2 regions of the Peribacillus sp. NPDC097284 genome follow, and region 1 is predicted to be linked to the other one. Evidence: riboswitches for the same ligand, from Rfam matches in the RefSeq annotation. Region 1 holds a riboswitch; the other holds the start of a gene.
The links. Region 1 has a riboswitch for glycine ahead of ACIQXU_RS10350 (amino acid permease). Riboswitches for the same ligand answer to the same signal wherever they lie in the genome.
Positions count from the first base shown of each region.

Region 2: linked by a shared signal. The riboswitch ahead of gcvT (glycine cleavage system aminomethyltransferase GcvT) and the one ahead of ACIQXU_RS10350 (amino acid permease) in region 1 are both predicted to bind glycine.

Region 1 covers NZ_JBIWCZ010000004.1:77,476-92,767, forward strand. The annotation lists gene ACIQXU_RS10290 (TetR/AcrR family transcriptional regulator) at 1-163, shown strand, start outside; gene ACIQXU_RS10295 (hypothetical protein) at 438-1,838, shown strand; gene ACIQXU_RS10300 (TetR/AcrR family transcriptional regulator) at 1,978-2,568, shown strand; gene ACIQXU_RS10305 (MFS transporter) at 2,707-3,927, shown strand; gene ACIQXU_RS10310 (thioredoxin family protein) at 3,973-4,533, opposite strand; gene ACIQXU_RS10315 (GRP family sugar transporter) at 4,733-5,593, shown strand; gene ACIQXU_RS10320 (glucose-1-dehydrogenase) at 5,613-6,398, shown strand; gene ACIQXU_RS10325 (SDR family NAD(P)-dependent oxidoreductase) at 6,441-7,376, opposite strand; gene ACIQXU_RS10330 (TetR/AcrR family transcriptional regulator) at 7,429-7,998, opposite strand; gene ACIQXU_RS10335 (hypothetical protein) at 8,118-9,077, opposite strand; gene ACIQXU_RS10340 (amino acid permease) at 9,293-10,681, opposite strand; gene ACIQXU_RS10345 (GNAT family N-acetyltransferase) at 10,972-11,514, shown strand; glycine riboswitch at 11,738-11,817, shown strand; gene ACIQXU_RS10350 (amino acid permease) at 12,011-13,348, shown strand; gene ACIQXU_RS10355 (DUF3311 domain-containing protein) at 13,558-13,758, shown strand; gene ACIQXU_RS10360 (sodium:solute symporter family protein) at 13,755-15,236, shown strand.
Region 2 covers NZ_JBIWCZ010000001.1:189,247-204,538, reverse strand. The annotation lists gene comGG (competence type IV pilus minor pilin ComGG) at 1-69, shown strand, start outside; gene ACIQXU_RS01055 (YqzE family protein) at 140-337, shown strand; gene ACIQXU_RS01050 (YqhG family protein) at 381-1,178, opposite strand; gene ACIQXU_RS01045 (DEAD/DEAH box helicase) at 1,156-2,844, opposite strand; glycine riboswitch at 3,165-3,259, shown strand; glycine riboswitch at 3,263-3,346, shown strand; gene gcvT (glycine cleavage system aminomethyltransferase GcvT) at 3,444-4,550, shown strand; gene gcvPA (aminomethyl-transferring glycine dehydrogenase subunit GcvPA) at 4,569-5,912, shown strand; gene gcvPB (aminomethyl-transferring glycine dehydrogenase subunit GcvPB) at 5,909-7,366, shown strand; gene ACIQXU_RS01025 (rhodanese-like domain-containing protein) at 7,527-7,910, opposite strand; gene ACIQXU_RS01020 (lipoate--protein ligase family protein) at 8,108-8,944, shown strand; gene ACIQXU_RS01015 (vitamin B12-dependent ribonucleotide reductase) at 9,332-11,902, shown strand; gene ACIQXU_RS01010 (PadR family transcriptional regulator) at 12,105-12,644, opposite strand; gene ACIQXU_RS01005 (sialate O-acetylesterase) at 12,641-13,483, opposite strand; gene ACIQXU_RS01000 (MFS transporter) at 13,816-15,060, shown strand; gene ACIQXU_RS00995 (hypothetical protein) at 15,090-15,272, opposite strand.

The sequences.
Region 1 (15,292 bases):
AATCGAAGAGTCCATAGAAAGAGAATCATTAATCCTACTCAAGGAACAGCTGACTGAACAAACTTTCGGACCGGCGATCATAAAAGGATTGCTAGAGAATCTTCATGCTCATCCACATTGCAAATACCTAGCCTACTTACTACGACAATATTATAACTTTTAACGTGAAGAAGGTAGAAACGCTTTGATATAAAGCATTCTGCCTTTTATTCATGGCACCTACTCTTTATATTCACCGTCTTGTACAAATATTCACAACCTTTTAATTTATTTTATCATGAATTGACAATTTCCTTTCATTTGAATGTTCTCCATTCTTGTCTTTTTTTCAACAATGGCTTGGACAGCTTTCCAACAAGTCCGATTTATGACTTTTTTAAAACAACTCACCATTTGGGCTCCCCTTCATAATCTGTATCAGGAAGATTTTGAGGGAGATGGATTATGGGATGGGATTGACGGCTCTCCATTGGATTTATGTATTATTTATCGTGTTGATCATCGGGTTTATGGTAAAGCGTCGGGATACCACCCTCATTTGCATCGTTGGCATCTTCATTTTGGCGCTCGTCTCTACAGGCAGTTTGGCTTCCTCCATCAGTGGCGTATTCAATAGTTTCGCTTTCGCCATTACCGAGTTAATGTCGACCATTTTAATCATTTCCATCATTGTTGCCATGAGTACCGTCTTGACGAAGTCCGGTATCAATGATGTCATGATTGCACCTTTTGCTAGATTCATTAAAAATCCCACGCTCGCCTTTTGGGTGATTGGAATCGTCATGATGGGCATTTCCTGGTTTTTCTGGCCATCTCCTGCCGTCGCTTTGCTTGGTGCCGTGCTGCTACCGGTCGCATTGCGGGCCGGATTGCCTGCACTAGGCGTGGCGATGGCGATGAATTTATTTGGCCACGGCATTGCGCTTTCGGGTGATTTCGTCATTCAAGCGGCACCAAAACTCACGGCTGATGCGGCTTCGATTCCGGTCGGTGACGTCATTTCAGCCAGCATCCCGCTCGTCATCACAATGGGCGTCGTGACCACGGTTTCTGCGTTCATCTTCTTGAAGCGGGATATGCGGCTTGGTCGCATTCAGCCTACCGTACAAGAAGCAATCGACGAAGGCCAGGATGGGATGAATGAAGAGTTACTTACGATGGGACAGAAGAGGTTTTTTGCGATATTCATCCCATTGGCCTTTTTACTGGATGTCGTCGCTCTTTGGCTTCTGAAATTACAAGGCGGCGAAGCAACAGCATTGGTTGGCGGAACCGCCGTTTTTATCTTGCTGATCTTATCTCTCGTGGCCCATGGCCATCTTGGCCTTGAAAAATCAACGAGCTACTTGATTCAAGGGTTTCAATTTGGCTTCAAGGTTTTCGGTCCGGTCATCCCGATTGCCGCTTTCTTCTATTTGGGCGATTCCGGCTTCACTAAAATCATCGGGGACTACTTACCGAAAGCCTCTCTCGGTATCGTCAACGATTTGGGCGCAGCACTCGCCGCCTCGGTTCCGTTGACGAAAGAGATAGCCGCCGTCACACTGACAGGCATCGGTGCGATTACCGGCTTGGATGGTTCCGGGTTTTCAGGTATTTCCCTAGCCGGTTCGGTCGCAAAACTATTCGGGACGGCGATTGGAAGCGGTACTGCGACGTTGACTGCCCTCGGCCAAATCACGGCAATCTGGGTCGGAGGCGGTACCTTGATTCCATGGGCACTTATCCCAGCGGCGGCCATTTGTAACGTCAGTCCCTTCGAATTGGCCCGCCGAAACTTGCTTCCGGTATGCATCGGTTTATTCGTGACGACGATTGTTGCGATGTTTTTGATTTGATCACTATAACTAATCCAGTGCGCCTCCATTTAATGCGCGCTGGATTTTTGAATAACAAAACATCATTGACAATTATAGGAAATTACGATAGTTTAATTATAGACCGAACGTTCAGTTTATCATTGGAGGCTTATCTGACATGAAACAACAAAGTACCCCCTCTCCCACTAAGCTTAAGATAGCTAAAGAAGCAGAAAAATTGTTTGCCCAAAAGGGTTACGCCGCTACGTCAATGGAAGACATCACAAACGTCTCCGAAAGCAGTAAAGGGAGCATTTATTATCATTTCAAAAGCAAGGAAAAACTTTTCTTGTACATCGTCGAGAATAACGCCGACGAGTGGAAGCGCGCCTGGAACATCAAGCAAAAGAACTACCGCACGAGTGTAGAGAAATTATATGCATTGGCAGACCATTATCTTGAAGATCTGCAAAGTCCATTAATTAAAGCCGCTGAGGAATTTGGCGGAAGTGAAACGGCTGACCCTGAGATTTTTGCGCATATTTTAGAAATTTATCGCAGTCAGTATTATGACACGTATGAAGCCGTCATTGACCAGGGAATTAAAGAAGGGGCGTTCATCGAAGATAATCCCAAAGACCTTATGTACATTCTCTTTGGCATGCATGCCGGATTACATGCCACCTATTACGAGATGGAATTTCCTGAAATCAGGAGACTATATCACAAAAGCGTGGACGTCTTTTTAAAAGGCATTTCGAAACACTAGAGGAACAAACATCCCTTTCTTATCCTTTTCCCAAGAAAGGATGTTCCTCGATTATTTAACGATAGTCCTGTAGAACGATTTTTTTTAGGAATTTATTAAACCGAACGGTCAGATTAATTAAGAAGGAGCTGCCTGTGGATGAACCAATTATTGAAAAATAAGGTTTTCTGGATCATGTTGAGTTCGGATATGCTTGATCAAATCAGCATATGGATTCGAAATATGGCCGTTTTGTTTTACATTATCGAAAAAACGAATCAGGATCCGGTCGCGATATCCCTTATCACTGTCATCGAGTACGCCCCCATCTTCTTATTTTCCTTTATAGGCGGAACCTTTGCCGACCGTTGGAATCCAAAGAAGACGATCATTAGCGGCGGGCTGCTCAGCATCGTTTCGATTCTGATCATTTTAGGTTTCATCTCATTCGGGATGTGGGAAGCCGTTTTCTTTGCCACATTCGTCTCAGCAATCGTCTCTCAATTTTCACAACCTTCTTCCGCGAAGATTTTCAAACGGCACATCCCTGAAAATCAAGTCGGTTCGGCGATAGGCATCGTGCAAAGCCTAGGTTCCCTGTTCTTGATTCTGGGACCCATCATCGGTACGGCCGTCTATTCGAATTTTGGCATTTCGGTTTCCCTTTCCTTGTTAATTCTTACATTTGGATTATCCACGGTCATCACGCTCTTTTTACCGAAGGATGCCAAAAAGGAAAAACAGGCTGACTCGACGATCGTTACAGAAATTAAACAAGGCTTTCACTATGTACTCCATAATCACAATTTGAAAAGAATCGCCCTGATCTTTTGTTTCTTGGGTCTTGGAGCAGGCCTGGTACAACCGCTCGAGGTTTTTCTGATCACGGATAGGCTACAATTGCCAAAAGAAGCCCTTCAATGGTTATCCGCTGCAGCAGGGGCTGGTTTACTGATTGGGGGAATCATCGCGGCCACTTTAGTTAATCGTCTTCATGTGAGGGTGACGTTTGTTGGTACGTTTTTATTGTTAGCCCTCTCCACCGTTATCGAAGTACTGTCCACTTCCTTTATTTTAACGGCATCGATGAGATTCATCACCGCCTTCATGATGGCGTTCATGCAAATACTCTTAAGCACCATGATGATTAAACTTGTGGAAGAAAAATTCATCGGCAGAACAAATGGCATCATCACGCCCATCTTCATTCTATTTCTCTTAATTGGAACGGCTTCATCGGGTCCATTGCTGAAAATAACTTCGCTATTCACGGTTTTTAGTTTATCCGCTATCACCGTTGCTCTGGCAGCTATCCCGGCTTTGGGCATGTCGGTCGCACCACATACTGAAAATAAAGAGGAAAGAATCAAAACTTTGTAAGGTTAAGAAAAAAACATCCCCGCTAAAAACGGGGATGCAAGTGGTTTACGCCTTCGTCAATGTTTCTTTAATACTGCTGTACACTTCTTGCCAAAGCTGTTCGTTTTGGGCATAAGATTCCCCGATTTTCTTAAAAAGCTCCTTTTGTGCCGCTTCAAAATGTTCGTCTTCCTTAGCTGGCAAATCCTTGCGCAATTCCATTACGAACTCCTGTACTTTAGGTGCTCGAGGGCCCCAAACCGCTTTTTCCTTCCCTTGATTATCGATGAAAATAAAGATGGGAATCGATCGTGCCGTTCCATTCGTTAAGTACTGATCCATCAGCTCAAGGTTTTGATCCCGCAGAATCATCCGCGTATCGATATTCGCTGCCTGTGCGATGTTCAAAAGGATCGGGATATTCATCATCGCGTCGCCACACCAATCTTCTGTAATGACAATCGCTCTCAGCTCTTTCCCTTTTACTTCTTCGAAAAATGCACGGTCTTCTTCCGAAATGGAAAAACGCTCGTATACGGATTGCAAGCCTTCCTTATTCACTTTCATCGACTCCACAAATTCCTTTGCAGGTATCCCCTTTTCAAACCATTCATGTAATGTCGTCATGTTCCCACTCCTAACTAATTTTAATTAAAAATACCATAAACCGGTTTATTTTTCAGCCCATTGATTCGGGAGAAACGAATCATGTATCTAAATTAATATATTAAAAAAATGTTTTCATTTTAGAAAACAAGGGAAATTTATTAGTAGCTAACTAAATAACTAGTACTTTTCATTAATACAAATGTTTGTAACTTAGGAGATGGATTTTGTGGAAGGTTTTCTCTATGCACTTATCCCCGCATTAACGTGGGGAAGCTTGGTACTTGTTTCCGAAAAACTCGGAGGCAACTCATATAACCAAACACTCGGTATCACCATCGGCTCTTTATTGTTTGCCATCGTGATGTCGGTCATCAATCCCCCCGAATGGACGAGCCTCATCTGGATTGTCGGAATCATTTCAGGGATTGGCTGGGCGTTCGGTCAACTTTTTCAGTTCAACAGTGTCAAGGAAATGGGCGTTTCCAAAACCGTTCCCATTTCAACCGGATTGCAAATACTAGGAAATACATTTTTTGCGGTTATCGTCTTTAAGGAGTGGAACACCACTTCGACGATCATCCTTGGCGTGATTGCCATCATTTTCTTGATCGCCGGTGTATTGCTGACAAGCTATGAAGGTAGTAGAGGAAAAAATGAAGGCAGCATGAAAAAAGGAATCCTTTACTTGATCGTCTCCACTCTTGGTTTTGTCACCTATGTCATCGTCGTCAGATGGTTTGACATTGACGGGTGGTCGGCTATCTTGCCACAAGCGTTCGGAATGTTTATTGCAGCTTTCCTTCTATCCATTAAACATAAACCATTCAACAAATATGCCGGACGCAACATCTTAACTGGGATCATGTGGGCGACCGGGAATATCGGTCTCCTTCTCGCTAATCCAAAAGTGGGCGTTGCCATTGCCTTTTCATTCTCGCAAATGGGTATCGTCATTTCCACTTTAGGCGGCATCTTCCTATTAGGAGAGAAAAAATCAAAGAAACAAATGACCTATGTCATCATCGGTTGTATCTTAGTCATCGCCGGTGGCGTCATGATTGGATTCACAAAAGAATAAATAAGGGAGAGGATATAGTATGTATACAGATTTAGAGAACAAGGTAGTCGTAATCACAGGGGCCGCAACAGGATTAGGTAAAGCAATGGCGGAACGCTTCGGAAAGGAAAAAGCACGAGTTGTCTTAAATTATCATTCGGAAGAGAACGACTATAAGGAAATCATTCAAACGATTGAAGCTTCAGGCGGGAAGGCCGCAGCCATTCAAGGCGATGTTACAAAAGAAGAAGATGTGAAGAAATTAATTCAGTTTGCAGTGGATACATTCGGTACCATCGACATCATGATCAACAATGCCGGCATTGAAAATGAAGTGCCAAGCGAAAAACTGACGCTAGAAGATTGGCAAAAGGTCATCGACGTCAACCTTACCGGCATGTTTTTAGCAAGTCGGGATGCAATCAGTTATATGTTAGAACATGATATTAAAGGAAACATCATCAATATGTCTTCGGTTCATGACAGAATTCCATGGCCACATTTTGTTCACTATGCAGCAAGTAAAGGTGGCGTCAAAATGATGACCGAAACACTTGCCCTTGAATATGCGCCAAAAGGAATCCGCGTGAATAACATTTCCCCTGGAGCGATCGATACACCGATTAACGCCGAGAAATTCAATGATCCAAAGGCGACACAAGAAGTCATCGACCTGATTCCGATGGGCTATATCGGAAAACCGGAACAAATCGCTGCATGTGCGGTTTGGCTCGCATCCGAGGAATCCAGCTACGTCACCGGCTTGACACTATATGCGGATGGCGGCATGACCAAATACCCTGGATTCGAAGCTGGGAAAGGTTGATTATAGGGATTACCGACACGGCGTTCTTACGCCGTGTTTTTTTCATGCATGGCTTTTCATATACTCCACCGTCTCGATCAACCCTTCACGATAAGAAGTCCGAGGCACCGGTCCAATCAGCTTTTCGTATTTTTCCCCGTTCAACACAACCGGTTCTTCATTCAAATAATACATCTCGACCGCTTCACGCATCTGGGAGTTGAAGATCCCCAAGAATTGAATCATCTTCTTTGAAATGGTGGATACTCCTTTTTGATAATCCGTTATGTCGCGAATGATCTTGATTAGTTCTTTTCCAGTAATCACATCATGACCGGGTATATTCCAGTTCTGACCGTACGCTTCTTCGTTAAGGGACAATTCAACGATGGCTTTTGCTCCGTCCGGGGTGTATATGAATTCCCTGGCAATGCTTTGGTCGCCCACATAACTGGCCTTCTTATTTTTAATGACATGATTAAGCGTATAATGCAGTAAAGAACTTTCCGCATTGGGACCATAGAAATCAGGAAAGTGAACAATGATTGCAGGAATGTTTGATTCCTTAATCAGGTTTTCGACATTCAGGCGGATGCTTCCTTTTTTCGTGTGGGGATGTTTAACCGTCATTTCAGTCACGCTTTTCCCTGAACTGCGTCCATAGGCATAAATATTGTCGACAAAGGCAAGTTTCGCTTCATTCTTTTTTGCCACTTCCATAATATTGGACATCATGACCACTAACTTCTCATCCCATTCTGAATAGGGAATGTTCGCTGATTGGAATATGACGTCAACACCTTGGGCTGCTCTTTCTAAATCCTCCACTTGAAATAGATCTCCCGTATGGATCGTCACATTCGAATCATTTCCGAAAAGTTTTTCTAGCTTACTGCGGGTGCGTGCAAAGGCCGTCACCGAGATCCCCCTGTTTGATAATTCCTTGACGATTGAATACCCCATTCCTCCTGAAGCTCCTACTACCAATGCTTTTTTCATAATGGACGCCCTCCCTTTTATTTAACCACTGGTCAATACGTGGTAAAAAAAATCAGCTAATTGATTTTGTTAAAAATTTCACGTGCAACACAGCTAGATTCTTTACTTCCTCATACGTCGTGACATGACGGCAATAATGCGTGACAAAACCATGCAAGGATAAAAAGATGCTGTAAATATGCTGGATGGAGACTTTGTTCTCACATAAAGTGAAAATAATCTGGGCGAATTTTTCATAGGTTTTGTGTGGCCCTTGATTGATGAAGTTCTGTACTTCTTCGTCCTTGATCAAAAACATGATTTCATAATGGCTTTGATGGGTCAGCCCGAATTCAATGAAGCCCAAAAGAATGTTCTCTAGCTTTTCCCCATTTGGGATGGCTTGGTGCATCACATCATCCAGTTTTTGATCGAGCATGGCGAAATGTTCTTCCACTAACGCGTAAAACAACTCCGCTTTATTCTTGAAATGATAGTAAAGAGCACCATGGCTGTACCCTAATTCTTTCGCAATCTGCCTCATGGAAACATGCTGATACCCTTTCGCCACAAAGAGATCCCGTGCTGCGTCCATTATCATTTCCCGTGTTAATTCCTGTGTAACGGATTTTCTTGGTGACATGATATCCTCCTTGTTGACCACTGGTTAATTAAAAGTATAATTCATATTTTTACCATTGTCAATAAGTACCAATTAAAAGAGAGAGCCGAGGATTAAGCTCTCCCTAAGTTTTCCACATATCAATTACAACTTGGATAGACCGTGACGATCTTATCAAATAATGGATTCGATTCGGATGTAATGTCCATTTCGCTAAAAACTTCTTGGTAATGTTCTACCCATTCCACAGAACCGGTAGGTATATGGGTATCATCTTTAAGAAAATTCACAAGGACCAGCCACGTTGGAATCCCCATTTTCTCATTCAATATATATAAAAAAGCCAAACGATTCGCCAACTGATAATAACGGTTCAGCCAGACTTCCATAGGGGCCCGGGAACCCATCGCCTCCATCGTTTCCTTCATGGTACTCTCTATCAGGAATCTACTGTCCAGATCCTTTGCCCGTATCGATGAAGTCATTTCTTTCAAATGGGCCTTCGCTTCCACTAGCAAAAACCCTTTTTGACCATCTTTCCCTGCCACCGTGGCATATCCATCCCATTGCGGCCCCATCCTTGGCCAATATTTCTCCAGCTCGATTCGTCTGCCCCGCCTCACACTTTCAAGCTCCAAAAATTCATTTCTGTATTCTTGGTAACCCGTTTCCCGCAATGGGGACTTCCACTGGATGGACCGCTCTTTAGCAAGGAAAGTCAGCAAGGAAGGCGAACTCATCAAAATAAGATGGTTCAATTCCCCTTGCCTGTTATTTACGAATTGCTGAATCCAATGTTTACTCCCTTTTTCAGCCTGAACCTTCTCAAGCCTAAGCCTAGTCTTAGTATCCTTTACCAACTGCAATAAAAACTGCTCTAACAGCTCGTCCTCAAGATAAAATAAATCGATATAAGAAAAAGGCTCCTCGGCTTGATATGAATCCCGTTTGAACAAATTTCCTTGCCCAAATCCCCCATTCTGTTTCGAGTACTCCGATTCTATCCAATCCAACAATTGAAGGAATCTCATATCCGGCTGACTTTCCCATAATTCCTTAACCAGAGAATTAATGCTAAAAATCCTCTCCACTTTTCTCAATCGAATCACCTTCTTTTATGTATATTTCTTCTCTTCATCTTATATTCAAGCGCCCAACATTACAATAAATTACATATATCAGTCAATTTCTCATTTTATCGGTCAAGTTGGAAGGTTTATCGGTCAACTGGCCACTTTTATCGGTCAATCCCCTACATATATCGGTCAAACAAAAAAAGCTATGCACGAAGCATAACTTTTTCCGACACTCTATATTACGCAGATACATCCTCTTTCGCCTTCACGTCTAACGGTACCCGCTTATCCATTTTCAGTAGGTAGTAACAGGCTACAACGATTGCTAGGAAAACGATGCCCACAATCAAGGAGAGTCGCGTACTCGGGTTAAACCACATGCCGACCAATACCAATAGTAAGAATGCAATCGTTGCATAGTTGGTATACGGGGCAAAAGGCATTTTGAATGGATGGTTTTTCATTTCCTCAGCTCGTACCTTCCTGAACCTAAGCTCACTAATAAGAATCACGAACCATGGAATCATCCCGGGCAGCACACTTGCACTGTACACATACAGGAATATTTCCGGTGGAGCCAGGTAGTTCAGGACAACACCAATGGCCAAGCCCAACATGACAGCGATTGTACAATAGGCCGGCACTCCGCTTTTCGATATTTTTGCAAAGATTTTTGGCGCTTGCCCGTTCAAGGCAAGGGTATAAAGCATGCGCCCTGCACTGAAAATCCCACTATTGCATCCTGACATCGCCGCCGTGATCACGACAAAGTTGATGATGCCCGCGGCTGCGGTAACGCCTATTTTGGCAAAGGTCGATACAAACGGGCTTCCAAGTTCATCTAATTGATTCCAAGGAAATACCGTGACGATGACAAAAATCGCGCCGATATAGAAGATTAATATACGCCAAATGATCGTTTGGATCGCTTTAGTAATGGTCCTCTTCGGATCCTTTGCTTCACCTGCAGTGATCCCGATAAGTTCAACGCCTTGATAAGATGCCACAACAAGGGAAAGGGCAAAGAAGAAACCTTTCCATCCCCCCGTAAAGAAACCGCCATTAGCCCATAGGTTGGAAAGGCCGATTGCCTCCCCACCATTCCCTATCCCGAAAAAGATAAGACCTAGACCGGCAATGATCATCAAGATGATGGTAACGATCTTGATCAGTGCAAACCAGAATTCGAATTCACCGAAGGATTTGACGGAAATGAGGTTAGCGGCGCCAAGGATGACCATGGCCACCACTCCCGGAATCCAAGCCGGCAGTTCAGGGAACCAAAAATTCATATATAATCCTACGGCAATGATTTCAGACATGCCGACCAACACCCATAGGAACCAGTTGCTCCAAGCAGTTACAAATCCTGCCAATGGATGGATATAATCACTCGCAAACGTTGCGAATGAGCCCGTAGTAGGCTCCAGGTACAGCATTTCCCCCATCGAACGCATGATAAAAAAGATAAAAAGTCCCGCGATGGCATACGCCAGCATGACAGAGGGGCCGGTCCACTTAATTGTGCTGGCAGATCCCATAAATAACCCAACACCGATCGTACCGCCCAAGGCAATCATCTGAATATGACGTGCCTCCAGCCCTCTAGTTAATTCTTTATTTGACATGATAACTCCCCCAGATGTACAAGCATAAAATGACGATTCTCTAATCCTTATTTAAGATAAGTAATTTAATAGATTTACAATGCTTCCTAAAGTACTCTACCCACAAAAGCATTTCCTTATCTTATAATAATAAATATTCCGTAGAAATACAAATGTACTTTTAGGAAAAACACTTTTGGCCTTCTAGAAGTAATGGATAGGAGGACATGAGTGGTAATGGTTCTTTCCCTATACGGGTGAAGGAATCCTATGTACTATTGATAGTAAGTATCGACGGAGGTGAAAAGAAAATGAAATTAATAGGAGAAAGAATCTATCTCCGTTATTTAAAAGAATCGGATGCACCTATCCTTTTAGAAAATACAAAGGATGAGGAGATACGGTATATGACAGGAACAAAATCTATATTCACTTTAGAGCAGCTTCAATGTCATATAAAGAATGTACGTGAAGATCTATCACGCCATGATCTAGCCATTTGCTTAAACGAAAGCGATCGAATGATCGGGGAATTATCCATCTCTGATATGGACGAAGAGGACAAAAAGGCAGGATTTAGAATTTCGATGAATGCCATTGAATTAACGGGTAAAGGGTATGGTACAGAAGCTATCCGACTTGTTTTAGCATTTGTTTTTGAAGAATTGGCTTTAAATCGTCTGCAACTGGAAGTATTCAGCCATAATTTACGTGGAATAAGAGCCTATGAAAAAGTTGGCTTTATCAAAGAGGGGATTTTACGAGAGTCTTTATACTTCAACGGAAAATATTCGGACGAAATCATCATGGCCATTCTTAAAAGGGACTATGAAAAAATGTCCTTATCAAACTGATTCGGGGTTCGCATCGTTTCTTGGCATCAAAGTTAGCATATAGATTCACCCCCACCACATTTACAATATATCCCTTTGACCCAAAATCAAAATAGTGATAGAATTCCATTATTATTTTAAAAGAGTAAATGAGTTGCTAAAAAGAATTTCATCTTTAACAGTGGCCATTTATTGACAACCACATACTAAGCAAGCGATGAATGCTATGGATCACACTATAGCAGGAGCAGCTTCTGGAGAGACTGTACACACGTGCAGCGCCGAAGGATTCACAATCTCAGGCAAAAGGACAGAAGAGTAACGAATATTTGTTATTCTTTAACCTTTCGAGATTGGTAGCTTCCAATCTCTTTTTTTATTGTCTTTTTTCAATCATCACTAAAAAAACGAAGTGAAATCGCTACTAAACTGGACAGATTCATTGCCCTGGTGATCGATTGGAATCAACGGACCATGCACTTCACATTCAAGAATTATAACAACGGGGGCGCACAAATTGGCTAAACAAGAATTGAAAAGGGATTTGAAAAATCGACATGTACAACTCATCGCCATAGGAGGAACCATCGGGACCGGGTTATTTTTGGGATCCGGAAAAGCCATACAGTTGGCGGGACCCTCCATTATCTTTTCGTATCTGATTATCGGGATTGCCTTGTTTTTCGTCATGAGGGCTTTAGGGGAATTGCTGTTGTCCAACGCGGGATATTCCTCATTCACCGAATTCGCCACGGAATACATCGGACCGTGGGCTGGTTTCGTGACTGGCTGGACCTACTGGTTCTGTTGGATCATGACGGCCATGGCCGATATCATCGCTGTCGGGGTCTATATGCAATATTGGTTCGACATTCCGCAATGGATCCCTGCACTTGCCTGCTTGGTGATTCTACTAGGATTGAATTTGTTGACCGTGAAGCTATTCGGAGAATTGGAGTTCTGGTTCTCCCTCATTAAAGTCATCACGATCGTCGCCTTGATCGTTGTGGGAATCGTCTTACTCATCATTGGTTTCCAAACCGATACAGGAACCGTTTCCCTCAACAACCTTTGGAGTCATGGGGGCATGTTCCCGAACGGCGCATCCGGCTTTTTGCTTTCCCTACAGCTAGTCGTCTTCTCCTTTGTTGGTGTCGAAATCATTGGGGTGACAGCGGCCGAAACCGCCAATCCGAAAAAAAATATCCCGTCAGCGATCAATAAGATCCCTGTCCGGATATTGCTTTTCTATATCGGTGCCATCACCGTCATCCTTTGCGTCAATCCATGGACACAGCTCGATGCCGCAAGCAGCCCATTCGTGGAGGTCTTCGCCTTGATCGGGATTCCGGTTGCTGCAGGGATTATCAATTTCGTCGTGTTGACATCTGCCGCTTCTGCCGGGAATAGTGGATTGTTTTCAACAAGCCGCATGCTTTATACCTTGAGCAACAATAACGAAGCACCTGCTAAACTTAAGAAATTAAATAAACGTGCTGTTCCGAGTAATGCATTGGTTACGTCCACCATCGTCGTCTCCATTGGGGCATTATTAAGTAAAATCATACCGGAGCAAGCTTTCACCATCGTGACAACGATTAGTGCGATCTGCTTCCTATGGGTCTGGAGCATCATCTTGATTTCCCATATCCGGTATACGAAAAAACGGCCGGACTTAAGGGCTACGTCCACTTTCAAGGCTCCCTTAACACCTTTCATCAACTATGTAATCTTAGGGCTGTTTGTCTTCATCTTGATCGTCATGCTGTTTGCTGAAGCGACCAGGCCGTCATTATTGCTGACACCGCTTTGGTTCATTCTTTTAGTTGTCATATATAACTATCGAAAAAAATGAACGAGGAATTTTGGGATACGGAAGTCTACCTTCCTATCCCATTTTCCTGTGATTAAATGAGAGAGTAAAATGAAGCGTGACGAATATTTTTTTCTGCCACACTATTAATTTTTTTATCGAATTAGTGTAAGGTACTAGGTATTACGGAAACATTTTTTTAGAAAAACATCATAATCTGTGAAACGTATTTAGAATGGAGGGGTTGCTTCATGAAAGTATTATATATTCTTACACTCGTTCCTTTTATCGGCATATTAGGGTTTCTTCCTTTTGTTAATAAAGTAGAACCTTATGTATTGGGGATGCCTTTTTATATGTTTTGGATGGCGATGTGGGTCGTGCTCACTTCCGTCACTCTAGCCGTCATGTATAAGTTGGATCCTAGGAACCGGGAAGGTGAAGAAGAATGAATATTGCTCTTATCATTATTTTAGCATTTTTACTTTTATCGATTTTTCTTGGGATCCGTTCGACAAAAGGAAAAGACATGAACCTGGAACAATGGACGGTGGGCGGCCGCGGTTTTGGCGCCATATTCGTCTTTCTATTGATGGCAGGGGAAATTTACACAACCTTCTCCTTCCTTGGAGGAAGCGGCTGGGCTTATGGAAAGGGTGCGCCCGCTTTATACGTCCTCATTTATATTACCTTGTCTTATGTATTATCCTATTGGCTACTTCCGGCCATTTGGAAATACGCAAAAGAAAATCGGCTTATGTCACAATCCGATTTCTTCGTAAGCAAATACAAGAGCCCAACTCTAGGGATTCTTGCTGCCCTTGTCGGCGTGGTATCGATGATTCCGGTCGTCGTCGTACAGCTCAAAGGCTTAGGGATCATTGTTTCCGAAGCATCATATGGCGCCATTTCCATGTCCACCGCTGTGTGGCTTGGAGCTATCAGCCTGACCATTTATGTCATGATTTCAGGCATTCATGGATCAGCCTGGACAGCCGTCATCAAGGACATCATGATGATCGTCATCATCGCATTCCTGGGCATTTATCTTCCGATTCATTACTTTGGTGGTCTTCAACCGATGTTTGAGACCATAAATGCCGCCAAACCAGGTTTCCTGACGCTGCCAGAACAAGGTCTTAGCGTTTCATGGTTCATCTCGACCGTCATCTTGCTCGTATTTGGTTTTTACATGTGGCCCCAAGTATTCAGTGCCGTCTATACGGCCCGGAGCGGAAAAACATTTCGTAAAAATGCCATCATCAGTCCACTGTATACGCTCATGTTACTATTTGTCTTTTTTGTAGGATTTGCAGCGATTTTGAAAGTGCCGGGACTGGAAGGTGCCGATGCGGACCTTTCCTTATTGCGCCTTGCGATACAGACCTTTGATCCATGGTTTATAGGAGTCATCGGTGCGGCTGGCATGTTGACGGCATTAGTGCCAGGATCGATGCTGTTGATGAGCGTCTCTACGCTCCTAGCGAAAAATGTCTATAAGGAACTCCATCCTGGAGCATCAGACCGGCATGTGGTACGTTTGGCCAAGTTACTCGTTCCCGTGATTGCACTCATATCCGTTTACTTCACCTTAAACGGCGGAGAAACGATGTCTGCTTTGATCTTGATGGGATATAGCTTCATTACACAACTATTCCCGTCCCTGTTATTCAGCCTGAAAAAGAAGAACTTTATCAATAAATATGGGGCAATAGCGGGTATCATCTGTGGACTGGCCATCGTCACCTACATCACCATCAGCCAATCGACAATCGGCACGCTGTTCCCATCCTTGCCACAAGCGGCGAAGGATCTGAATGTCGGAATCATCGCCTTGGCTGTGAACTTTATCGTGATGATGGTTGTCAGCCTCGCATTCAAGAAGCTGGTAGTTGGCGAAGTTAAACCCGTAGTGGTTAAAGAAGTATAAAAAAAAGCAATCGGACCTCAGTGAAAACTGAGACCGATTGCTTTTTTTGTCTTAAT
Region 2 (15,292 bases), on a different contig from region 1:
CGAATCATCATTCTATATGATAAAAAACTAGGTAGAGTGATAGAATGGATAGAAAAACTGAAGGACTAACATGTCGATTTATGGTGAATACGAATATGGAATACGAATATGGGGCATACTTGGTCATGGGTGATAATGTATGTCTACGAACGCTTATATCAAATATATTACACAGCAAATCGTACAGTATTTCAATTTAACCAAGAGAGAAAGAAAAGAAAAGCGCCGTCATCGGAAAGAGGATAAGGAGCCTAGAGTTTCTCACTGGTTTGGGATTGTCCCTTTCGCCGTGTCCATGTTCATTAAAAAAGTCAAAAAAAGAAAGCAGATGTCTTGAATTCATAGACATCTGCTTTTCTTAATGATTGCTAAAGAGACCATTATGCTAATGATTGGTCGGATAAATAGAATAGCCCGCCATTGATGATGGTAATTTGGATATTTGGCTCATATTGGGCTTGCAATGCCTGTTTCTCAGTAAAATAGCTTTCGCTTTTATCTTCCATATCCTTATAAAAATGTTCCAATAGATTCAAGTCTGTCTGCCACCGTTCCATCGCTTCTTCCGCCCAGGTATGATCATCATTCTCGAAGCTTTTACGAATATATGTATCGAGTCTGGATAGCCCGCTTTTAGGCATGATCAAGGGGGAAAGTGTAAAAGAATAATCCGGTATTTTGGGAGTGACCTTGACCGACAGGAGACGCTCATGAAATCCTTCTATGAATTCACCGGAAATTAAATTAAGTCCTATGGACATGAAGATATCTTTTTTTCTGTCACACTGATAAGAGATTTTTACATTTTGGGTGAGCCAAGGAAAAAGTGGACTTTGGCCCGTCTTCAAGGGAGGCCTATCCTCAAAAAGCCTGATGAAACCTGCCAGCCTCTTGGTCGACTGGATAATTTGGTGGAGCCGTGGCGAACCAAAATGAATGATTTCCCCTTTCAAATCAGGCGGTGCCAGTTCGGGATGGGTGATGAACGTAAGCATGCCAGGATTCGGTATCCCACCGGTTTTTTCGAGATAGTGCCAGTAAAAAGGTCTGTTCATGAGTTCCTTATCCATTTCGATCGTTAACTGAACAGTGAGATATGAAGAGGTATTTTCCAACACCTCACATGCGTTGGATTGAAAGTAGGTTATTAAAAAATCATGAATTTCCTGTTGCTGCATGGATTTCACCATCCTTCATAGCTTGTGCGAACTGAATCATGGAAGACAAATTATCCATTTTAATTTTCATTTCTCCTTCTGATTTGGACTCTCCGACAACATCAATTAAATATTCCTCGATATTGTTAATATCCAACTTCGTTAAAATATCATCCAATTCTCCAATTACCTTTTCAAATAAGTGGATTTTTTCATATAGCAATTTCAAAATATGTTCTTCGACTGTATTTTTAGTGGCAAAGTTATAAATCATGACGTCTTCTTCTTGACCAAGTCGATGAATCCGTCCAATCCTTTGTTCCAACCTCATTGGATTCCAAGGCAAATCAAAATTGATCAAGTGATGGCAAAACTGTAGGTTGATTCCTTCTCCTCCGGCTTCGGTGGCAATCAATACCTGGATTTTCTTCTGGAATAGTTCCTTCATCCAATCTTTTTTACCACGCTTAAACCCTCCGCGGAATGGAACGGATGAAATGCCATGCTGTTGCAGGTACCATTGTAGATAAAGCTGTGTAGCGCGATATTCGGTGAAAATAATGACCTTGTCATCAATTTTCTTAATAAGTTCCAAAGCCTTCTCTGCCTTTGAATTTTGTTCGGTGAGGTTTACTTTCTCAAACAGATCATCCAATCTTGCTTCAAAGTCAGCCGATGGTTCTTTGTATTTTTCCTTCATATTCTTCAATGTATAGTAGACTGCTTCTCGGCTGCTGCATGCTTCCCTTTGAAGGGTGAGTGAAGAAAAAGCACTTCCTTTTGTTCCGTCTGATATTGGTTTAAACTTCGTTACGGCATCATACAAGGCTTGTTCAGTTGGTGAAAATTCAATGATGATCGTCTCTACACGCCGTTTCGTCCATTCAATTCCAGTATCGGCACGTCGGTTTCTTATCATGACCGTATTGACAAGCTCCTTTAAGTGCTCATCTTCTAGAATGTTCCGGCCTTTCCCTTTGTATTTTTCGGAAAAGAGTGCGGCATTTCCTAGGTGTCCAGGCTTTAATAATGAAACGAGATTAAAGATTTCCTCGATTTTATTCTGAATGGGTGTAGCAGTCAGCAATAAACAGAATTTCTTTTTAAGATTTTGGACAAATTCATAATTTTTCGTTTTATTATTTTTAAGTTTATGAGCTTCATCAATAATGATAAAGTCATATTCTTGATTGAAAATGATATCCCGATGGGGGGCTCGCTTAGCCGTATCGATGGATGATATGACGATATCGCATGATTCCCATACATAACTCTTCCTTTGAACGACTGCAGGAATATGAAACTTCGTATTCAGTTCGAAAGCCCATTGGGTGACAAGTGATGCGGGTACAAGGATCAAAACCTTTTTAACCAGTCCCCGAATCATATATTCTTTTAAAATCAATCCCGCTTCGATAGTCTTACCAAGACCGACCTCATCAGCCAATATGGCTTTGCCATTCATCTGTTCAACCACCTGACGTGCAGCCTCTAATTGATGGGGAAGGGGAGTCAGTTGTTGAAGGTGCTTAGGCGCTTGTAAGCCTTCGAAATCAGGAATAATTAGGTTCTCTTCCATTTGGATGGCCAGTTTATAAAGATCCCAATTTCCCCATGGACCGTCGTTTTCCATCTTTTGCAGAAATTCATCATTCCAATCAGAACTGAAGGATATATTGATTTTCATTGATTCTTGCTCCTTCTTAAAACATAATTTTCTTAGTTTCTTTAGACCATGAACTTTTTTATAGGTTAATAAAATCTTTCTCCACGAAAGTTATTGCAGAGTAAAGTATCTTAGGGTAGGATGTAAATATATTTAGAAAATTGCAATAGTACTGAAGTTAGAAGGAAAATATTCTTCTTGGATAATAATTTTAGTTATTATAGTATTAGCATTTGGATAGTGCTTTATCCAAAGATCAACAATGAGCAGATTGGTACCCATTTCACGCAAATGGATGACCATCAGGTGGGGAATTTTCAGTCTTTTCCATCAATATGCGGGTGAGGATAAGGGGAGAGACTACCATCTACATATGTAGCGCCGAAGGAGCAAACTTAGCAGTGAATCTCTCAGGCAAATGAACTCTTATCGGACGCGACTCTGGAGAGCGCCAATTATTTAATGACGGCCACCAAAGGGGAAAACCTATAATATAGGTAAACTTTCAGGTTTCAGGACAGAGAAAAAGCCATTTTGGCTTTCTCTGTCCTTTTTTGTGTCTTTTTTTAAGGAATATCAGGTGAAAGAGAACAAGCAAAAAAATTGAAGGAGGTCATTTTTTGAGCAATTTAAAAAGAACGCCATTATTCGAGGTTTACAGTGAGCACGGTGGAAAAACGATCGATTTTGGTGGGTGGGAACTACCTGTGCAGTTTACCGGCATAAAAGATGAACACGAAGCTGTGCGTACAAGAGGTGGCTTATTTGATGTGTCGCATATGGGAGAGATTGAGGTAAAAGGTTTCGGGAGCCTTTCTTTTTTACAAAAGATGCTGACGAATGACGTAGCCAAGCTGAAACAGGGAGGAGCGCTATACACAGCGATGTGTTATGAAAATGGGGGGACCGTGGACGATCTTATCGTTTACCAAAAAGCGGAAGAGGATTATCTGCTTGTGGTCAATGCAGCCAACATCGAGAAAGACTTCAATTGGCTTCAAGCGAATGGTGTGGAAGGTGTCAGCATCAATAATGTTTCAAACGATTATGCGCAACTTGCTCTGCAGGGTCCTCGAGCGGAGAAAGTATTGCAGAAGATTACCGACCAAACCGATTTAAGCACAATTGGCTTTTTTAAATTTAAAGAAGATGTCCACATTCATAATATATCCACGATGGTTTCACGTACAGGGTATACGGGGGAAGATGGTTTCGAGATATATTGCCGAAGTGAGGATGGTCCAGCCCTCTGGAGAAAAATTTTGGAAGCTGGTAAAGATGATGGGATACAACCGATTGGACTGGGGGCCCGTGATACCCTTCGATTCGAAGCGAAACTACCGCTTTATGGTCAAGAGCTTTCGCCGGACATCACCCCAATCGAAGCGGGGATTGGTTTTGCGGTTAAACCGGATAAGGCGTCAGACTTTTTTGGAAAAGCCGTGCTTGCCGAACAAAAGGAAAAAGGGGCACCACGTAAGCTTGTTGGCATCGAAATGATTGACAGAGGCATACCTCGGCATGGCTATAAAGTATATAACGGGGAGAAACTCATTGGCGAAGTGACGACAGGGACTCAGTCACCAACATTGAATAAAAATGTTGGATTGGTCCTTATCGATAAAAATCACTCAAGTCTATCCACGGAAGTAGAAGTGGAAATCCGTTCTAAGAGACTGAAAGCCATTGTTATCCAAACACCTTTTTATAAAAATACACGAAAATAGAAGGGAATGGTCCATAAGATGAAACATCGTTACTTACCGATGACAGAGCAGGATAAAAAAGAAATGTTGGAAGTTATAGGGGTCACATCCGTCGATGATCTCTTCAGCGATATACCAGAAAATGTCCGATTTCAAGGTGAATATGACATAAAACCAGCAAAATCAGAGCCAGCCTTAATGAAGGAACTATCGAAACTGGCTTCCAAAAATGCGGATTTGAAAAACTATGCATCTTTCCTTGGGGCTGGCGTGTATGATCATTATTCGCCTGTCATCGTCGATCACGTCCTATCCCGTTCGGAGTTTTATACAGCCTACACTCCCTATCAACCGGAAATTTCTCAAGGAGAGCTTCAGGCCATCTTTGAATATCAAACGATGATATGTGAATTGACGGGTATGGAGGTGGCGAATTCCTCGATGTATGACGGTGGAACAGCCTTAGCCGAAGCGGCCATGCTTGCCGCCGGACAAACGCGCCGGAAAAAGATTCTATTATCATCTACTGTCCATCCTGAATCAAGGGAAGTGGTGAAAACCTACGCAAAGGGTCAACGGGTGGAGGTCATCGAGATTCCTCATAAAGACGGAGTCACAGATATTGCTGCTTTAAAAGACCTGGCTTCGGATGATATTGCAGGCGTCATCGTACAGTACCCCAACTTCTTTGGAGGCATCGAACCGTTGAAGGAAATGGAAGCAATCATACATAACGAGAAATCGATGTTTATCGTATCGAGTAATCCGCTTGCACTTGGTGCATTGACTCCGCCGGGAAAACTCGGTGCCGATATCGTGACGGGTGATGCTCAGCCATTCGGCATTCCAGCCGCATTCGGCGGACCTCATTGCGGATATTTCGCGGTCACGAAAAAACTGCTACGGAAAGTGCCGGGCCGTTTAGTCGGTCAGACAGTGGATGAGGATGGAAAACGGGGCTTCGTACTGACGCTCCAAGCACGTGAGCAACATATACGCCGTGACAAAGCTACATCCAATATTTGTTCCAATCAGGCATTGAACGCATTGGCAGCCTCTGTAGCCATGACTGCTCTAGGGAAAAAAGGCGTCAGAGAAATGGCCGTCCAGAATATTCAAAAAGCCCATTACGCAAAAAAGACGCTCCAAGCACAAGGAATTGAAGTGGTCTTTGAAGGACCTTCGTTTAATGAATTTGTCATTAAGTTGCCTCTTCCCTACAAAGATATCAATAAGAGGCTCTTTGAAAAAGAAATGATTGGTGGTTTTGACCTGGGCTCCGTTTATCCCGAGTTGAAAAATCATATGCTAGTGGCTGTAACGGAACTAAGAACAAAAGAAGAAATCGATGCATTTGCGCAGGAACTGGGGGATCAACTATGAATAATCAAGATCAATCACTCATTTTTGAAATCAGTACAGCCGGTCGAATCGGGTATAGCCTTCCTGAAATGGATGTAGCGGATACTCCACTAGAAGAAATCCTGCCTGTGGAATATATACGTACGGAGGAAGCCGAGCTTCCGGAAGTTTCCGAGCTTGATATCATGCGTCATTATACGGCTTTATCCAAACGGAACCATGGAGTGGACTCTGGGTTTTATCCACTCGGCTCCTGTACGATGAAATATAATCCGAAAATTAATGAAAATGTCGCCAGGTACAATGGTTTTGCCCATATCCATCCATACCAGGACCCAGAAACCGTCCAAGGTGCCCTAGAGTTGTTATTTGACCTTCAGGAACATTTGACGGAAATTACAGGAATGGATCAAGTGACCTTGCAGCCTGCTGCCGGGGCGCATGGTGAATGGACTGGGCTCATGATGATCAGGGCTTTCCATGAAGCGAATGGAGATGTAAAACGTACGAAAGTCATCGTCCCCGATTCGGCCCATGGAACGAACCCGGCTTCGGCAACAGTTGCCGGACTAGAGACGATTACGGTGAAATCCAATGAATTCGGGCTCGTGGACCTTGAAGACTTGAAGCGAGTGGTAGGACCAGATACAGCAGCATTAATGCTTACAAATCCAAATACATTAGGCTTATTCGAAGAGAACATCCTGGAGATGGCACAACTTGTCCATGATGCCGGTGGAAAGCTATATTATGACGGGGCTAACCTGAATGCTGTTCTTTCCAAAGTGCGTCCAGGAGATATGGGTTTTGACGTTGTTCATTTAAATCTCCATAAAACATTCACTGGACCCCATGGCGGAGGAGGACCTGGTTCAGGTCCGGTTGGGGTGAAGTCGGATTTAATTCCCTATTTGCCTAAACCGATCGTGACAAAAGAGGGCGATCAGTTTGTCCTTGATTATGACCGTCCACAATCCATTGGAAGGGTCAAACCCTATTATGGGAACTTCGGCATCAATGTAAGGGCTTATACGTACATAAGGTCAATGGGACCGGATGGACTTAAGGCCGTTACGGAGAATGCCGTCATCAATGCAAATTATATGATGCGACGTTTGGAACCATTTTTCGATTTGCCATATAATCGCCATTGTAAGCATGAATTTGTATTGAGTGGTCGGAGGCAAAAGCAGTTGGGAGTCCGTACATTAGATATTGCGAAAAGACTACTTGATTTTGGGTATCATCCACCTACCATATATTTTCCGTTAAATGTAGAAGAAGGAATGATGATCGAACCGACGGAAACGGAGTCAAAAGAAACACTGGACGCTTTCATAGATGCAATGATACAAATAGCCAAGGAAGCCGAAGAAACCCCTGAAATCGTTCAGGAGGCACCCCATACCACGGTTATTAAACGCCTGGATGAAACATTGGCCGCTAGAAAACCAATTCTTCGTTATCAAGCATGATGCTGAAAAAACCCCTGCCAGATGGCGGGGGGTTTTTTAGTTGGTGAAATTCATATGTATCTCGGGAAATAACATGCTTGGCCTGTTAAGCATGAGTTCCCTATTGAACAGTATGATATGTTTCAAAACCGGATAAGATGGAAGGTTTAGGCAATTGGCCTTATTTCTTCGCCTTGATCTTCCCTGTCCACATTTTGAAACCGCCTTTTAAGTGAAAAAGTTCTCTGTAGCCTTTTTTATATAGCATGGCTGCCGCTCTTCCGCTAATGATTTCACTTTGAGCATACAAGTATACAGGCTTGTCCTGCCTAATCTCCACTAAGCGGGTCTTCATTTGTGTCATAGGGATATTTCTTGCCCCTAAGATATGTCCATTATCAAAATCATTAGGTTCCCGTACGTCAATTAATTGAACTTTTCTGTAATTAGAGATAAATTCTTCCTGTGTTAAGGTTTTAACGATTTTACGTTGACGGAACCAATTAAATAGTGAATATGCAACGATGGCTACTATGATGATAATCAGTGTATATAAGATATCCAACCATAAAAACTCCCTTCTACCTAAACGAATACAGACAATGTCTATTATATAATTGGTTTCTCCAATAATCAAAAAAAATTTTATAAATATTTGGTGGAATAGCTTACTTTCTTTTTTACGTTGCTAAACTCTGGTAAACTACTACTTGTGAGTTTTTTTAGAGGGTTTAATAAGCCTACGTGAAAAGAGGGGTAATCGTGACGAAAGAAAAATGGGGATTCATTGATTCAGGCGATTGTTCACCTGCTTATAATATGGCAATGGACGAAGCACTCTTGAATTGGCAGAGTAATGGGGAAATCCCTCCCATGATCCGGTTTTACGGGTGGAACCCGGCTACATTATCCATCGGGTATTTTCAAAGGGCTGAGACCGAAATCGATTTGGCGGAAGTTGAAAGGCAAGGCTTAGGTTTTGTCCGTAGGCCTACAGGCGGTCGGGCTGTTTTGCATGAACATGAACTCACCTATAGCGTCATTGTCCCAGAGTCTTATCCGGGAATGCCGAATACAGTGACCGAAGCATATCGGGTGATTTCTGAAGGAATATTAAAGGGGTTCAGAAACCTCGGACTGGATGCCTATTTCTCTGTGCCTGAAACTGACCAGGATAAAGAGATGCTGAAATCTCCAAAGTCCTCAGTTTGCTTTGATGCGCCAAGCTGGTATGAACTGGTGGTTGAGGGAAGGAAAGTTGCGGGCAGCGCACAAACGAGACAAAAAGGTGTTATCCTTCAGCATGGAGCCATCCTGCTTGAACTTGATGAGGAGAAGCTATTTAGTGTATTCAAGTTCTCCGATGATAAAGTAAAAGAGAAGATGAAAAACAATCTGAGAAACAAAGCAGTGGCCATCAATGACATTGCTGGTAGAAAAATAACTATTTCCGAGGCGAAGGTAGCCTTTGAAAACGGTTTTTCTGAGGGTCTGTCGATTGATTTGAAACCATATGTGCTGAGTGAAAAGCAATTACAGGAAGTGAAGGACATCGCCAAAAATAAATATGAAAGTGATGACTGGAATTTTTTGAGGTAGAAAAAGAGGGGAAGCGAGAGTCGGGAATAAATAAGTTTTTTCAGATTTGTGTGAACAAGCATGTATTCCTTGTAACGTCAGTGCTTTGAAAGAGGCGGGCAAAATGCAATGTTCAAATTCATTGAAATCTGTCTAATTTTTATTATAAATCGACATTTTCCTCCCTTTTACTAACTCAATTAATTGATTCACCGTTTGACAAAATTAAAAGACAATCAACCACAACACAATATATAGTGGTTAAAATAAATACTTAAACACTACATGTTGAATTTTGTGTTTCGCTATGATAAATTTAGTGTAACTTGTTAAGCGAAACGGACATGTAGGTTACATATTGATTTTTGCAACAAGAACGGATCTGAAACATGTAAAGGAGAGGGAATTATGTCGGTTGTAATTAAAGAAGCTTTAAAGGTTGATCTAGAAAGGTTGAATAAAGATATATCTTTATTTCCCCAAGTTCATCCTGTAACGGCTGATATGAAAATGATGCATAAGGGCGTGTCCCGTCTAGTTATGCTTGACCGTTATTCTTTTAAGGATACTGAAAAAATCACACTCTCTGCTGGCGATTTTGTAGTATTGACAATTAAAGAAGATCCGAAATTTCCTGCACGTGGTCTTGGCCATATCGTCGAAATAGATTGGGAATCGAAAAAGGCAAAGGTTTTAGTGGATGAAGAGTTCCGCGGAGTGCTGGATAATCCGGAAGAAGTGGAAACAGGAATCATTAATCGGCCGCTTGATATCATCGAAAAGCCGCTTGAAATATATTACGAGCAAATTGCCAAGCGTAATGCAACTGGTTTGGCTTCAGTGGAAACGACTGAAGAAAAAAGAACGGAATGGTTCAATAAATTTTATGAAGAATTAAAGGACCTTAATTTCGTGCCGGCCGGCCGGGTATTATATGGCGCTGGTTCTAACACGGATGTAACGTACTTTAATTGTTATGTCATGCCGTTTGTACCAGATTCACGCGAAGGGATTTCCGAGCATAGAAAGCAAGTCATGGAGATCATGAGCCGTGGTGGTGGAGTCGGTACGAATGGCTCTACTCTCCGTCCAAGAAACACCCTTGCGAAAGGGGTCAATGGCAAGTCTTCAGGTTCTGTTTCATGGCTTGATGATATAGCGAAATTGACTCATTTGGTTGAACAGGGTGGAAGTAGACGCGGTGCCCAAATGATCATGCTTACTGATTGGCATCCAGATATTGCGGAGTTCATTATTTCAAAAATGCAAAATCCGAGGATTCTTCGTTACCTAATGGAGAACACAAAAGATGAAACCATAAAGAAATATGCATCGGATAAATTGAAGTTCACACCGCATACCGAACAAGAAACGGCGATGTACCAAGGAATCATTAATTATAAAGAGATTCCGGGTCTAGGTGGATTCAGTGAAAAAATCATTAGGGATGCTGAAGAAAAAGTTCGCGTAGGCGGAACGTATAGCGTCCACAATCCGGACTTTTTGACTGGTGCCAATATCTCAATCTGCTTAACCAAAGAGTTCATGGAAGCCGTCGAAAAAGATACGGAGTATGAGTTGCGCTTCCCTGATGTCGAAAGCTACGACGCGGAAGAAATGGCGATTTATAATGATGAGTGGCACAATGTAGGAGACGTACGCGAGTGGGAAAAAATGGGCCATAAAGTCCGGGTTTACCGTAAGATCCGTGCTAAGGAGCTTTGGAACCTGATTAACATTTGTGCGACGTACTCAGCAGAACCGGGAATATTCTTTATTGATAATGCCAATGAGATGACGAATGCAAAAGCTTATGGACAGCAAGTCGTTGCTACGAATCCATGTGGTGAACAGCCATTGGCTCCATTTTCAGTGTGTAACCTGGCAGCGGTCAATTTAGCTGAGATGGCGGATAAAGATAATAAGACCGTTAACTTCGAAAAACTTAAGAAAACAGTTGAAGTGGGCGTGCGGATGCAAGATAACGTCATTGATGCAACCCCTTATTTCCTAGAGGAAAACAAAAAACAAGCACTCGGCGAGAGACGGGTTGGATTAGGTGTCATGGGACTGCATGATTTGCTAATTTATTGTGAAACCGAGTATGGATCAGAAGAAGGAAAAATCCTGGTCGACAAAGTGTTTGAAACGATTGCTACGTCTTCTTACAGGGCTTCGGTTGAACTTGCAAAAGAAAAAGGCAGCTTCCCGTTCCTGAAGGGAACGTCGGATGAAGAAACGAATGAGCTTAGAACGCGCTTCACGAATACTGGATTCATGAAGAAGATGCCTGAGGATATTCGTACAAGCATTGCCGAGCACGGTATCCGGAACTCCCATTTATTGACCGTGGCTCCTACGGGCAGCACAGGTACGATGGTCGGCGTTTCGACAGGTCTTGAACCATACTTCTCGTTCACATATTTCCGTAGCGGACGTTTAGGGAAATTCATTGAAGTCAAAGCGGACATCGTTCAGGAATACTTGGATCGTCATCCTGAAGCCGATCCTGATAACCTTCCTGAATGGTTTATTTCGGCGATGGAATTGGCTCCTGAAGCCCATGCGGATGTTCAATGCATCATTCAACGTTGGATTGATAGCTCAATCAGTAAAACGGTTAACGCCCCAAAAGGGTATACCGTCGAGCAGGTCCAAAAAGTGTACGAGCGCTTATATAAAGGCGGCGCAAAAGGTGGAACGGTTTATGTAGATGGAAGCCGTGACAGCCAGGTTCTTACATTAAAAGCTGAAGAAAACCAAATGGAACAGCAGCTTGAAATGGATGGCTTAACAGATGTGGAAGAAAAGAAAAAAGTCGTTCTGGTTGATACCATCAATGAACTGCGTTCGACTAATGTAACGATAGGTTCGGAAGTGGGTAACACGTGTCCAGTTTGCCGTAAGGGTGAAGTCCAGGAAATGGGCGGATGCAATACTTGTACGAATTGTGGTGCCCAATTGAAGTGCGGGCTTTAAACCAGTAATGAAAAGATGTATCGTTCATAAAAAAACAGCCCTTTGGATTAAGATAGTCCAAAGGGCTGTTTTTTAATGTCTAGAGGATTTCAGTGTGATTTCAAGTAGAGGAATGTTCTATTATTGAAAACCTTTTTATGGATTCCTTAAATAAATATCCCCTATCAATTTTACTAAGTAATATTGATAGGGGATATTATATTTATGCATTGGGCTCTTCTATTTCTTCTTTCAATTCTTTAAACCATTTTAAGTTCACTTGATGATGAGAACGAGAATTTTCGTTCATGCGGCGAAAATAATCGATTTTACCAGGAAATTCTTTTGTGATGGCTAGATAATCATCGAGGAGAGCAATTCGAGCTTCAGTCTGGTCAATTTGTGCTTGAATTAATTTTAATAATTTATATTTATCGAAATCATCTGCAAAGAGTAACGCCACATAGCATTGTAAGTTGACATATTCGGATTTAGTTCCAAACTTCACCATTAATTTTTCGAATTCTTCCATTCCTGAATTTGTGATAATAAAACGGTGGGTTTCGCGCCCATTGCTTGAAATTGTTTGATGAACTTGTTCAATCAAGCCTTTTTCATCAAGTTGTTGTAAGTTGTAATAAAATGAACCCTTCGTAAAGTTAACGATATACTTATAATGTCGTTTTTCCATTAAAGTTAGTAGTTCGTAGCCATGCGCTCCAGGATTTTGGATCAGCAGGCCAAGTATAAGCAAGGGGATTATGATTGCATCACCTTCATCATTTTTGCTTCAAATTCAGCGTATGTGATTTTGCTTAAAGCCATATTCATACTATGAATATAAATTTGTTCTGTTTTTGAATAGTCAGTATTGGTTTTTAATGATTGTTCTTCATTCGAAAGAGGTGTTAGGACATCGCACTTTTTCGAAAATGCCTCGTAGTAGCGATAACCAAATTTTCGTTGCGAAACAGCGTCCAAATGAATACCGTCCGGATTGGCTGTTAAGCCTTCTGCCGTTACAAAGTAACAGTTTTGCTGAGTATGAGCAAATCGGAGTAACTGTTCATTAACTTGTTGAGACTCTGTTGCGTATTTTCCAAAACCTATTTTCCCTAAAAAGTCACCAAGTCCACCAATGATTAAAGGGACATCTTCAAGTTCTAATTCTTTTCTTAAAGTATCAATAATCAGGACCAATTTCTCATAATATGTTTCATGAAGACCATGGTTGCTATCACTTTCGCCTTGGTGCCAAAGAATACCGCAGATTTCACTAGACTCAAGCGCAAATCGAGCTTCAGATAAAGCATGTTTAAAAAGGGTACCTTCTGGATGCCAATCATTTAAAGAACTGCATCCTTCCGCACAAGGAATTAAGCCAATTTCATCATCAGGATTGACTTTCGACCATTCCTCTGCAAAAGATGCTGCGAGACTTACACCAGCAACAGGACGATCGTAATTAATCGGTTCGGTCATCATTTGCCATTGACCATTGCGTAGCATTTTTATTTTTTCATTATAGATAGGATCTACTTCATGCAAGAATCCACGTCCTGCCATATTTGACTGACCTAACATTAAAAAAGATTTTGTCATTTAATTTTCACGCCTTTGGATAACTGATATAGTCTAATTAGACTTTCATCATTATATAGTCTAATTAGACTATCGTCAACTTGTTTGTCTACAAGGAACTTTTACTAACGAAAAATATAGAATCCCATCATGCTGATTACCTTATATGTCATACTTAAACTTATTAAAAAGCTACAAAAAGTCGTCGAGGTAAGCTAAGAAGCTTTCCTCGACGACTTTTTGTGTTATTCCCTATTAGCACGCCCTAACCCTTTTTTTTGGAAAACGTCTTTATGAAGTATTTTCAGTTTTATGGTTAGACTATTCATTATCAACATTAATGAGGTGTTTGAATGGAAAACCAGAAAGGTAATAGTAAGGTTAGCGTGTGGTGTATTGTAAGCATGGCTTCGATTCCTCTCGTTATGACCCTGGGGAATTCAATGCTTATACCCGTACTACCGGTTTTTGAAGAGAAAGTGAATATCACTTCATTTCAATCGAGTATGATAATCACCAGTTATTCGGTCGCGTCCATCTTTCTTATCCCCGTGGCGGGTTACTTATCTGATCGCATAGGAAGAAAAAAAGTCATACTACCGAGTCTGATATTAGCTTTAGTTGGAGGATTGGTTGCAGGGTTCGCATCCTGGAAAATGGACAGTCCATATACCTGGATAATCATTGGGCGGATCCTTCAAGGGATTGGAGCATCTGGGGCGTCACCGATTATTCTTCCGTTAGTGGGGGACCTTTATAAGGATGACGATGAAAAGACCAGCTCGACGCTTGGCATCATCGAAACGTCAAATACGTTCGGCAAAGTTTTAAGTCCGATTTTAGGATCTTTGTTTGCAGCTGTCCTTTGGTTCCTTCCGTTCTTTTCCATTTCCTTTTTTAGCCTGATCTCAATCATTTTCGTATTCTTTTGCATCAAGGTTCCAAAAAATGAAGATGAGCCTCTTAAGTTCAAGGAATTTTTTAAAAAAACGAAGGCTACCTTTAAGAAAGAAGGAAAATGGCTGTTCGTAGTCTTCATATTGGGTGTTTTCGTCATGCTCATTCTTTTTGCGGTGCTATTTTTCTTATCGGATAATCTGGAGAAATTGCATCATCTAAAAGGAGTGAAAAAAGGCTTTATATTGGCTATCCCTTTATTATTCCTGTGTATCTCCTCTTATATAGCGGGGAGGAAAATCAAAGGAAGCATTCCTTTGATGAGAAAGATCATTTTGGTCAGTTTAATACTGATGTCGGCAAGCGTGGCATTTGTAGGATATACAAAGGACAAACTCGTGATCATGCTCATTCTAGTGAGTATATTGGGGATTGCCATTGGGGCGCTACTTCCAACATTGGATGCGCTCATCACTGAGAATATCGAAAAGGAACAACGAGGAACCATCTCGTCTTTTTATAGCGCGGCCAGGTTTATCGGTGTCGCGGCAGGACCACCGCTCATGTCTGTGTTAATGAAAAATCATTTAAACATGAGTTATATTATTTCCGCCGTGATTGGTCTCATCTTGCTATTCCTCGTCTTTAAAATCATTAATAAAAAAACATTGAAACCGGACGACAAGAAAGCCGAATCCTAAAGGAATCGGCTTTCTCTTTGTTGTATCTGTCAGTTGTTTTCCATTTGTTGGCCGATTTCTTTTTCGGCCAGCTCAAGATTTGCACTTCTTAAAATGGAGTACTTGTCGACAGAGTCTCCAGGGATACGCTGTAAAGTTGGATTTTCATTAACTGTGACAGTCATTTCTTTATTTTCGGTTACTTTTCGGAATGCATTTTGCTTCTTTGACATATTGCATCTCCTTTCCATTA